Regions from separate parts of the Mesorhizobium sp. WSM3864 genome, predicted to be linked through region 2. Evidence: predicted binding sites of a transcription regulator. Region 2 holds the regulator's gene; the other holds the start of a gene.

Region 1 (4,208 bases), on a different contig from region 2:
GGATATACATTCACGGTGCCGGATCCGCTGGCCAAGGCGGATGAGGCCGCGGCCGCGTCGGACAGCCTGCGCGCGCCGATGCCGGGATTGGTCAAGCTGGTGCGCGCGGCAGCGGGCGATGCCGTGATCAAGGGCCAGCCGCTCCTGATCCTCGAGGCGATGAAGATGGAACATACGATCGCCGCACCCCATGACGGGGTGATTGCCGAGATCGCGGCCGAAGGCGCGCAAGTGAGCGACGGCACGGTGCTGGTGCGGTTCGAGGACGCACGGGGCTGAGCTGCCGGTCGCCTTGGATCGGCAACGGGACAAACTGGCTGGGGCGGCAGGACTCCAGGGGGACGCCGTAGAGCGCCGAACTGGCCTCCAAATCAGTGCCAAGGCACATACGAAAACGGCCGAGACAAATCCCGGCCATTTCCAATCGATCTGCAGAACGAATTACGGCTTGATCGGCGCGTATTTGCCGTCGTGCCACTGGTTGATGTCGTAGCTGGCGTTCTTCAGGTCGCCCTTCTCGTCGAAGATCACATCGCCGACCACGGTGCTGATCGGCTTGCCGTCCTTCAGCGCCTCGGCGACCTTGGCCGGGTCGTCGGTGCCGGCGCGCTTGACGCCTTCGGCCACCGCCTGGATCACTGCATAGGAGAACAGCGTGAAACCTTCCGGTGTGAAGCCGCCTTGCTTGATCTTGGCCACGGCCTCCTTCGCTTCCGGCTTCGACTGCGGATCCGAGGGGAAGACGAACATCGTGCCTTCACCGGCCGGGCCGGCGATCTGCCAGAATTCCGGCGAGGCGATCGAGTCCGGCATGATCAGCTGGAACTTGACGTTCTGCTCCGCTGCCTGGCGCAGGATCAAGCCGGCCTCCGGATGGTAGCCGCCGAAATAGACGACGTCGGCCTTGAGCTCTTTCAGCTTGGTGACCAAAGCCGAATAGTCCTTCTCGCCGGCATTGATGCCTTCATAGTCGACCTCCTTGAGGCCGCCGGCATTCATGGTCGCCTTGACAGCATCGGCAACGCCCTGACCGTAGGCGCTCTTGTCGTGCAGGACGACGACGTTCTTGCCGGCATATTTCTTGGCGATCCATGGACCGATGAAAGCGCCCTGCGCATCGTCACGCGTGTAGAGGCGCATGATCGTCGGCCAGCCGGCCTTGGCCGCGGCGTCGGTCAGTTCCGGATTAGACGAGGCCGGGCTCATCATCAGGGTGCCGGCTTCGGCGTAGACGGCGGAAGCGGGAATGCTCGAGCCCGAGCAGGCATGGCCGTCGACGAACTTGACGCCGTTGGCAACGATGCGATTGGCAACCGACACCGCCTGCTTCGGATCGCATTGGTCGTCCTGGATGTCGATCTTGATCTTGTTGCCATTGACACCTCCGGCGGCATTGATGGCATCCGCCGCGGCCTGCGCGCCCTGCTTGAACTGGTCGCCGATGTTGGCGAGCTGCCCGGTCATCGGGCCGACCACCGAAATCGTGATGTCGTCGGCGAAGGCAACCGATGCGCTCATCGTCAGGCCCAATGCGGCCGCGCTCAAAATACCCAATCTTTTCATGACAATAGAACTCCTCCACTTGCGCGCGGCCGTTCCGGCCACGCTTCTTCCAGAGAGCCGGGACAATTTCACCCTTCGCCGGAACTGTCGAGAGCACAATGTATCGGGATTTGGTTCATTCCGACGGGGAGTTCTTGGGCCAAGCCGCCGTTCCCATACAGCCGGAGACTGCGCAAATGCAAAAGCCGCGCCGGCCTTGTCCCGGCCGGTCGCGGCTTTTGCAGTCGAGCTTCCCGGCACCCCGCGCGCCTGAACCCGCTCGCTTCCCTGTGTTGTCGCACGGCTTGAGTTCGTTGACCTGCCGCGTTCTTGGTCTGGTTAACCGGCCGTCTTTTTGCGGCCTTGTCCCTTAAGAGCTTTCGGGCCTTACCCCGCAAAATCAGTGCATCGTCATCCATTCGCGCGCTTCGCGCAGCGCCTTGGCGATCTCGGCCTTCGACATCGATGCCGACAATTCCGAGCGCAGCTCGGCGGCGCGGAGCGATCCCTTGATCGCGGCGATGTTGAACCATTTGTGGGCGGCAATGACGTCGGTCTCGCAATCGCGGCCGGTCGCATACATCATGCCCAGTTCGAAAAGAATGTCGGCCTGGGCAGTTGCCCCCATGGCGCCGAAGCCGGCTTCAAGCATTTCAAAACGTGCCATTTCAATCCCCTGTCTGCTCCCGAGAGCTGCCTCCTTCTGTCCCTGGAAGTCCCCGGGCGGGCCGCTCTTTCGATGCTTTCGAGGATGACGGCTCGCCTTGAATCCGTCGTTAAATGGCTTGCTTAATTTGAAGAAAACAAAGCTAAAACAAGAGGTAAACGCGAAGAACCGTTAAGCATAGGAATCCAGCAATTCAGCCGATCTGCGCCAAATTCGTCGAAAATTTGAGGCGCGGGAATCAAGACTTCGCTAACCACGGAAACCGAAGCCTTTTTCGCCATCCGTTCATTTCCAGCGACCGACGCGGCCGAAATCCTTGCAAGCTTCCGTCGCGGCACGGCTTTCGTTTTGGCGATGGCTGGATTAGCTTTACGTTTGCGTAAGGGACAGAAAGGCGGAACGAGGCCCGCCGGAACCCTAAAGGGAGGACAAGCATGTTTCGAAAAGTCAGCCTGGCCCTGGCGGCCACCTTGATAATGGCAGGCGCCGCGTCGGCCGACCCGATCGAGGGCAATTGGAAGACGCAGGCCGGATCGACAGCGGCGATCGCCGGCGGCGGGGCGTTTTCCATCACGCTCAAGTCCGGCAAATATGCCGGCAAGACGATCGGCTCCTTCAAGGCGGCCGGCGACAACAAGTACACCGGCACCATAACAGACCCGGAAACCGACAAGACCTATTCCGGCAAGGCGACGCTTTCCGGCACCTCGCTAAAGATGAGCGGCTGCGTTCTGGGCGGACTGATCTGCAAGACCCAGACCTGGCACAAGCTCTGACAGTCGAACGGATGACGATGCAAAAACGGGGCCCGGCGCCCCGTTTTCTTTTTGAGCGCCGTTTCTGAGCGCAACGCTGGACAAGGCATTTCGCAGGCCTTGGCCGGGTCATGACCCCATCAGCCAATTTGAACCGCAGATGAATACCGGTCTCAGAACCGGTTCAGAGGCGCTCGGGCATTCTCCTCGCATTGAAGGAGAGACCAATGCTTGTCCGCCGCTTCACCATCGTGTGCCTGCTGATGAGCCTGTTCGGCATGTTCTTCGCCATCCTCGTGGCCGAAGCCGGCCGTCCGGCGCGCTCACCGCGAATGGCCGATACCTGCCGGCTGGACTGCATGAACCATTTCGGCCGCTGAAACGACCAATACTCGAAACCGGAACGACCACCATGAACCGCATCGCTGCCTCCACCCTCAAAGCTCTTCGGCTCCTGCCGCGGGCGATGCTCATCCTGATGGTGCTTGCCGCTCCTGTGCTGGCGGTGCCGATGATGCGCGCCGACGCCGGTTCGGTCATCGAGGCGCCGGCGCCGAAGAAGGCAGGCATCGGCTTCGTGCTGCTGGTCAGCCTGCAGCGTGGCTGACACGGCCAGAGAAAAATACTCCGCAAGGCGGGCTTCGCGCCCGCCTCCCCCTCCCAAGCGCTCTTCCAAATCCCTATATTGGGCCATGGAAAAGCGAATCTACCCCCAAGCCATCGAATCGGTCGTCATGCCGGAGCCTTTCGGCAGGCAGAGTTTTGACGACGCCAAGAAGGCGGTCGCGGCGCTGGAGGCGCTCTACGACCGCAACACCAAATTCCTGCGCGATTCCTTCGCCAAGCTCGCCGCCGGCGGCGACGAGAGCAGGCGCTACCGGGCCTTTTATCCGCAGATCGGCGTCACCACCACCTCGTTCACGCAGATCGACTCGCGCCAAGCCTACGGCCATATGCCGACGCCCGGGCATTTTGCCACCACCATCACCCAGCCAAAGCTGTTCGAGAACTATCTCGTCGAGCAGCTTCGGCTCATCATGCGCAATCACGGCGTCCAGGTCACGGTGTCGGAATCGACGACGCCGATCCCGCTGCATTTCGCCTTCCTGGAGGGCACCTATGTCGACGGCACGGCTGCCGAGCGCATCAGGCGACCGATCCGCGACCTGTTCGACGTGCCGGATCTCGACGGCACCGACGACCAGATCGCCAACGGCACATTCGAGGTGGCGTTCGGCGAGCCG
Region 2 (4,208 bases):
AATGCCCGCGCTTACGCATCTCGGCGCCAAAGGCGAAGCCAACATGGTCGATGTCGGCGGCAAGGCCGAGACGACGCGCACGGCTATCGCTGAAGGGTTGGTCACCATGCAGCCGGAAACGCTGGAGATGATCCTGGCCGGCGACGCCAAGAAAGGCGACGTGCTGGGCACGGCGCGCATCGCCGGCATCATGGCGGCCAAGAAGACGCATGAGCTCATCCCGCTTTGCCATCCCCTCCTTCTCACCAAGGTGTCCGTCGAGATCGAGCCCGACCACGCGCTCCCTGGCCTGAGGGTCAGCGCGCTTGCCAGGGTTACCGGCAAGACCGGGGTGGAAATGGAGGCGCTGACCGCGGCGTCGGTCGCCTGCCTCACCATCTACGACATGGCCAAGGCAGCGGACCGCGCCATGGCGATTTCCGGCATCAGGCTGGTCGAGAAGACCGGCGGCAAGTCGGGCGACTACAAGGCAGGTCCTTAGCATGGCTTTGCTTCCGGTCGCCGAGGCGCTCCAACGCCTGTTGGACGGCGCGACCGCGCTGCCAGGCGAAAGCGTGCCGCTGGCCGACGCGGCCGGCCGGGTCCTGGCCGACCCCGTGGTGGCTCTGCGCACCCAGCCGCCCTTCAATGCGTCGGCGATGGACGGCTACGCCGTACGGGCCGCCGACGTAGCCTCGGCGCCCGCCCGGCTCTCCGTGATCGGCATGGCCCCCGCCGGGCGTGGCTTCACCGGCTCTGTCGGCAAGGGCGAGGCCGTGCGCATCTTCACCGGCGCGCCGCTCCCCGAAGGCGCCGATACCGTCGTTATCCAGGAGAATGTCCGCGATCTCGGCGGCGGCAGCATCGAAGTGACCGAGCCGACCGCGGAAGGACGCAACGTCCGTCGCCGCGGGCTCGACTTCTGCGAGGGCGACCTGCTCCTCGAAAAAGGCCGCCAGCTCGATCCGGCGGCGCTTTCGCTGGCGGCATCGGCCAACCATCCGAGTCTCAACGTGGTGCGGCAGCCGCTGCTCGCCATCATCGCCACCGGCGACGAATTGCTGCCGCCGGGCAGCGCGCTCGGCCCCGACCAGATCATCTCGTCGAATGCCTATGGCGTCACAGCTACGGCCCAGTCGGTCGGCGCGCGCGCGCTCGACCTCGGCATTGCCGCCGACCGCAAGGACGCGATCGCGGCCTTGGTCAAGAAGGCGGTCAAGGCCGGCGCCGACGTCATCGTCACGCTTGGCGGCGCCTCCGTCGGCGACCACGACCTGATCCACGACGTGCTGACCGGCGAAGGCATGCAGCTAGACTTCTGGAAGATCGCCATGCGTCCCGGCAAGCCGTTGATGTTTGGCCGGCTCGGCGACATTCGCTGCATCGGCCTGCCCGGCAATCCCGTCGCAAGCCTGGTCTGCTCGCAGCTGTTCCTGAAGCCGCTTCTGGCGCGGCTGGGCGGCCGGTCCTGCCGGCAGGAAATCCGCACGGCCCGGTTAGGCGCCGCAATGCACGCCAACGATCTCAGGCAGGACTATGTGCGCGCCGTGGTCCGCGAAGATGCGGGGGCGCTGATCGCAACACCGTTCGGCATCCAGGATTCCTCGATGTTGAGGATGCTCGCCGATGCCAATGGCCTGATCGTGCGCCAACCCTTCGCACCGGCGGCTGAAGCCGGCGAGGAATGCAGCATTCTGATGTTACGCTGAACAAAACGTCAACACATTCACTAAACTTTAAACGGTTGCGGAACACAACTGGAACAGATAGTGTTTGTTCTGGGTTTGTTTTTCTGATTCTGGTTTCAGAACCCATGGGGGCCGCCATGCTGACGCGCAAACAACATGAACTGCTGATGTTCATCCATGAACGGCTCAAGGAAAGCGGCATTCCGCCGTCTTTCGACGAGATGAAGGAAGCGCTCGACCTTGCCTCGAAATCGGGCATCCACCGCCTGATCACGGCGCTGGAGGAGCGCGGTTTCATTCGCCGGCTGCCGAACCGGGCGCGTGCCCTTGAAGTGCTGCGCCTACCTGACTCGATCGCGCCCGGCCTCAATGCGGCGAAGAAATTCTCGCCGAGCGTCATCCAGGGCGGCCAAGGCAATCTCGGCCGCCAGATCAAACCCGCGGCGCCCGCCCGCACGCCGACGCCCAGCAATGACGACGACGCCGTTTCAGCCGTCTCTATCCCGGTGATGGGTCGCATTGCCGCCGGCGTGCCGATCGACGCCATCCAGCACCAGACGCATTCGATCACAGTGCCGCCGGACATGATCGCCGGCGGCGAGCACTACGCGCTCGAGGTCAAAGGCGACTCGATGATCGAGGCCGGCATCTTCGACGGCGACACGGTCATCATCCGCAACGCCAGCACTGCGAGCCCCGGGGAGATCGTCGTGGCGCTGGTCGACGACGAGGAGGCGACGCTGAAGCGCTTCCGCCGCAAGGGCGCCTCCATCGCGCTCGAGGCTGCCAATCCGGCCTATGAGACGCGCATCTTCGGTCCCGATCGCGTCAAGGTTCAGGGCAAGCTAGTCGGGCTCATCCGCCGCTACTGAGGGGCTGCGGCTTGGCTTCCGGCTTCTCGGGCTTCTTGTAAGGCGCCAGCCCCCTGGCCTCACGCGAGTAGCGCCGCTGTTCGTGCCAAGGGCGGTACGGTTTTTCGACGGCGTATTGAATGGTTGCTCGCGCCGTCGCCGATTGCGGATCGAAGAAGACAGCGGCACTGCCGTCGCGCGCAAGTTGCCGCTTGGTGACGACGAGGATACGTGGATCGCGGCAGGGATTGTAGGCCGTGGCGTCGTTGATGACGATGAGGTCCGCGAAGTCGCAGGCAGGCCGGGCAGCTTCACGGTTCTCGGCGAGCGCGACGATTGCGCCCGATGGATGCCGGCCAATGCAGAGATCGCCCGTGCAGTAAAAGGGCGATCCAGGCGGCAGGTCGACGGGATCGGCCAAGTCCAGCGTGCCCTTGGCGAATGTCTCCGGCGGCACGATCGTTTCGGCCTTGAGCGCGCGTTTCCAGTTATCGGTGGTGAACTCGTTGGAGCGGGCACGATTGACGGCGAGTTCGCCCCCGCCGATCGGCATCGCCACCAGATGCGCGTCCTCCGAGATCAGCAGGTCCGGCGTGCGCACCTGCGGGATGATCATGACGGCCGCGGCAGCGAAAGGAATTGCGGCCAGCCTGAGCCACGTAGTCGCCATCGTAGCGATGACGAGCGCGATCGTCGCCAGCAGCACCGAATGGATCGAGATCAGGCCCACGGCATCGACCGGCGACCACTCCGAAATCCAAGCCGAGATCGCGATCATCGCCGCCAGGCCGTTGCCCATCAAATAGAGGAAGGGCCCGTCGAAGCCGAACGGCATCATGACCGCGCTGGCGACGGCGAGAAACATCACGATCGTGACGATCGGCATGATCGCGAGATTGGCCAGCAGGCTGAGCGGCGAGACGCGCTGGAAATGCCAGATGGCAAACAGCGCCGTGGCACTTCCGGCAATGATCGACGTCATTGCGGCGCCACCTGCTCCGACTGCCAGTTTGTGCGACATGAACCGCAGGAACGAACGCTTTGCCGGCGGCGCTCTCACCTTGCCGGCGCGGTAGTCGGACCAGCCGGCATAGGCGCCGACAAGGGCGGCGGTTGCCGCGAACGACATCTGAAAGCTCGGGCCAACCACTTCATGCGGCGACACCAGGATGACGGCGATGGCCGAGATCGCCAAGTTGCGCATCGTCAGCGCGGCGCGGTCGAAAAGCACGGCGATCAGCATGACGGCCAGCATGATGAAGCTTCGCTCGGCGGCGACCACCACGCCAGAGATGACGAGATAGGCGGCGATCGACATAAGCGCGATTGCCGCGGCATATTTCTTCACTGGCCGGCGTGACGAAAAATCCGGGAACAGCGCAAAGGCGCCGCGCAGCAGAAGCATGACCGTGCCGGCGACCAGCGCCATGTGGAGGCCCGAAATCGAGATGATGTGATAGATGCCGGTCCGCCGCATCGCCTCGTTGATGTCCTCGGGAATGCCGGCGCGCACGCCGACGATCAGTGCAGCGGCAATCTCGCCTTCGGCTCCGCCAATGGTGCTTCTGATGTGATCGGCAATGTTTTCGCGCGCGTTCTCGATGGCTGAGGCGATGCTCGTCTGAGCGATCGGGTCGGTTGGCGGAATGAGTTTCGGGTCGCCGAGGAAAAATCCACTGCCGCCGATGCC

Evidence for each region. The regulator LexA, encoded in region 2, represses DNA repair genes until DNA is damaged. The targets are predictions, from matches to a motif close to TGTTCNNNNTGTGTTCNG.
Region 1: the regulator LexA is predicted to act here: its motif matches at 2,342-2,359, upstream of CK215_RS05500 (sel1 repeat family protein).

The regions. Positions count from the first base shown of each region.
Region 1 is NZ_NSGD01000002.1:244,052-248,259, forward strand. Features, by position in the region: gene CK215_RS05490 (acetyl/propionyl/methylcrotonyl-CoA carboxylase subunit alpha) at 1-279, shown strand, start outside; gene CK215_RS05495 (ABC transporter substrate-binding protein) at 442-1,563, opposite strand; gene CK215_RS05500 (sel1 repeat family protein) at 1,943-2,209, opposite strand; gene CK215_RS05505 (DUF2147 domain-containing protein) at 2,644-2,985, shown strand; gene CK215_RS31245 (hypothetical protein) at 3,192-3,344, shown strand; gene CK215_RS05510 (hypothetical protein) at 3,377-3,571, shown strand; gene CK215_RS05515 (AMP nucleosidase) at 3,699-4,208, shown strand, end outside.
Region 2 is NZ_NSGD01000001.1:668,563-672,770, reverse strand. Features, by position in the region: gene moaC (cyclic pyranopterin monophosphate synthase MoaC) at 2-481, shown strand; gene glp (gephyrin-like molybdotransferase Glp) at 483-1,688, shown strand; gene lexA (transcriptional repressor LexA) at 1,805-2,539, shown strand; gene CK215_RS03300 (ComEC/Rec2 family competence protein) at 2,523-4,208, opposite strand, start outside.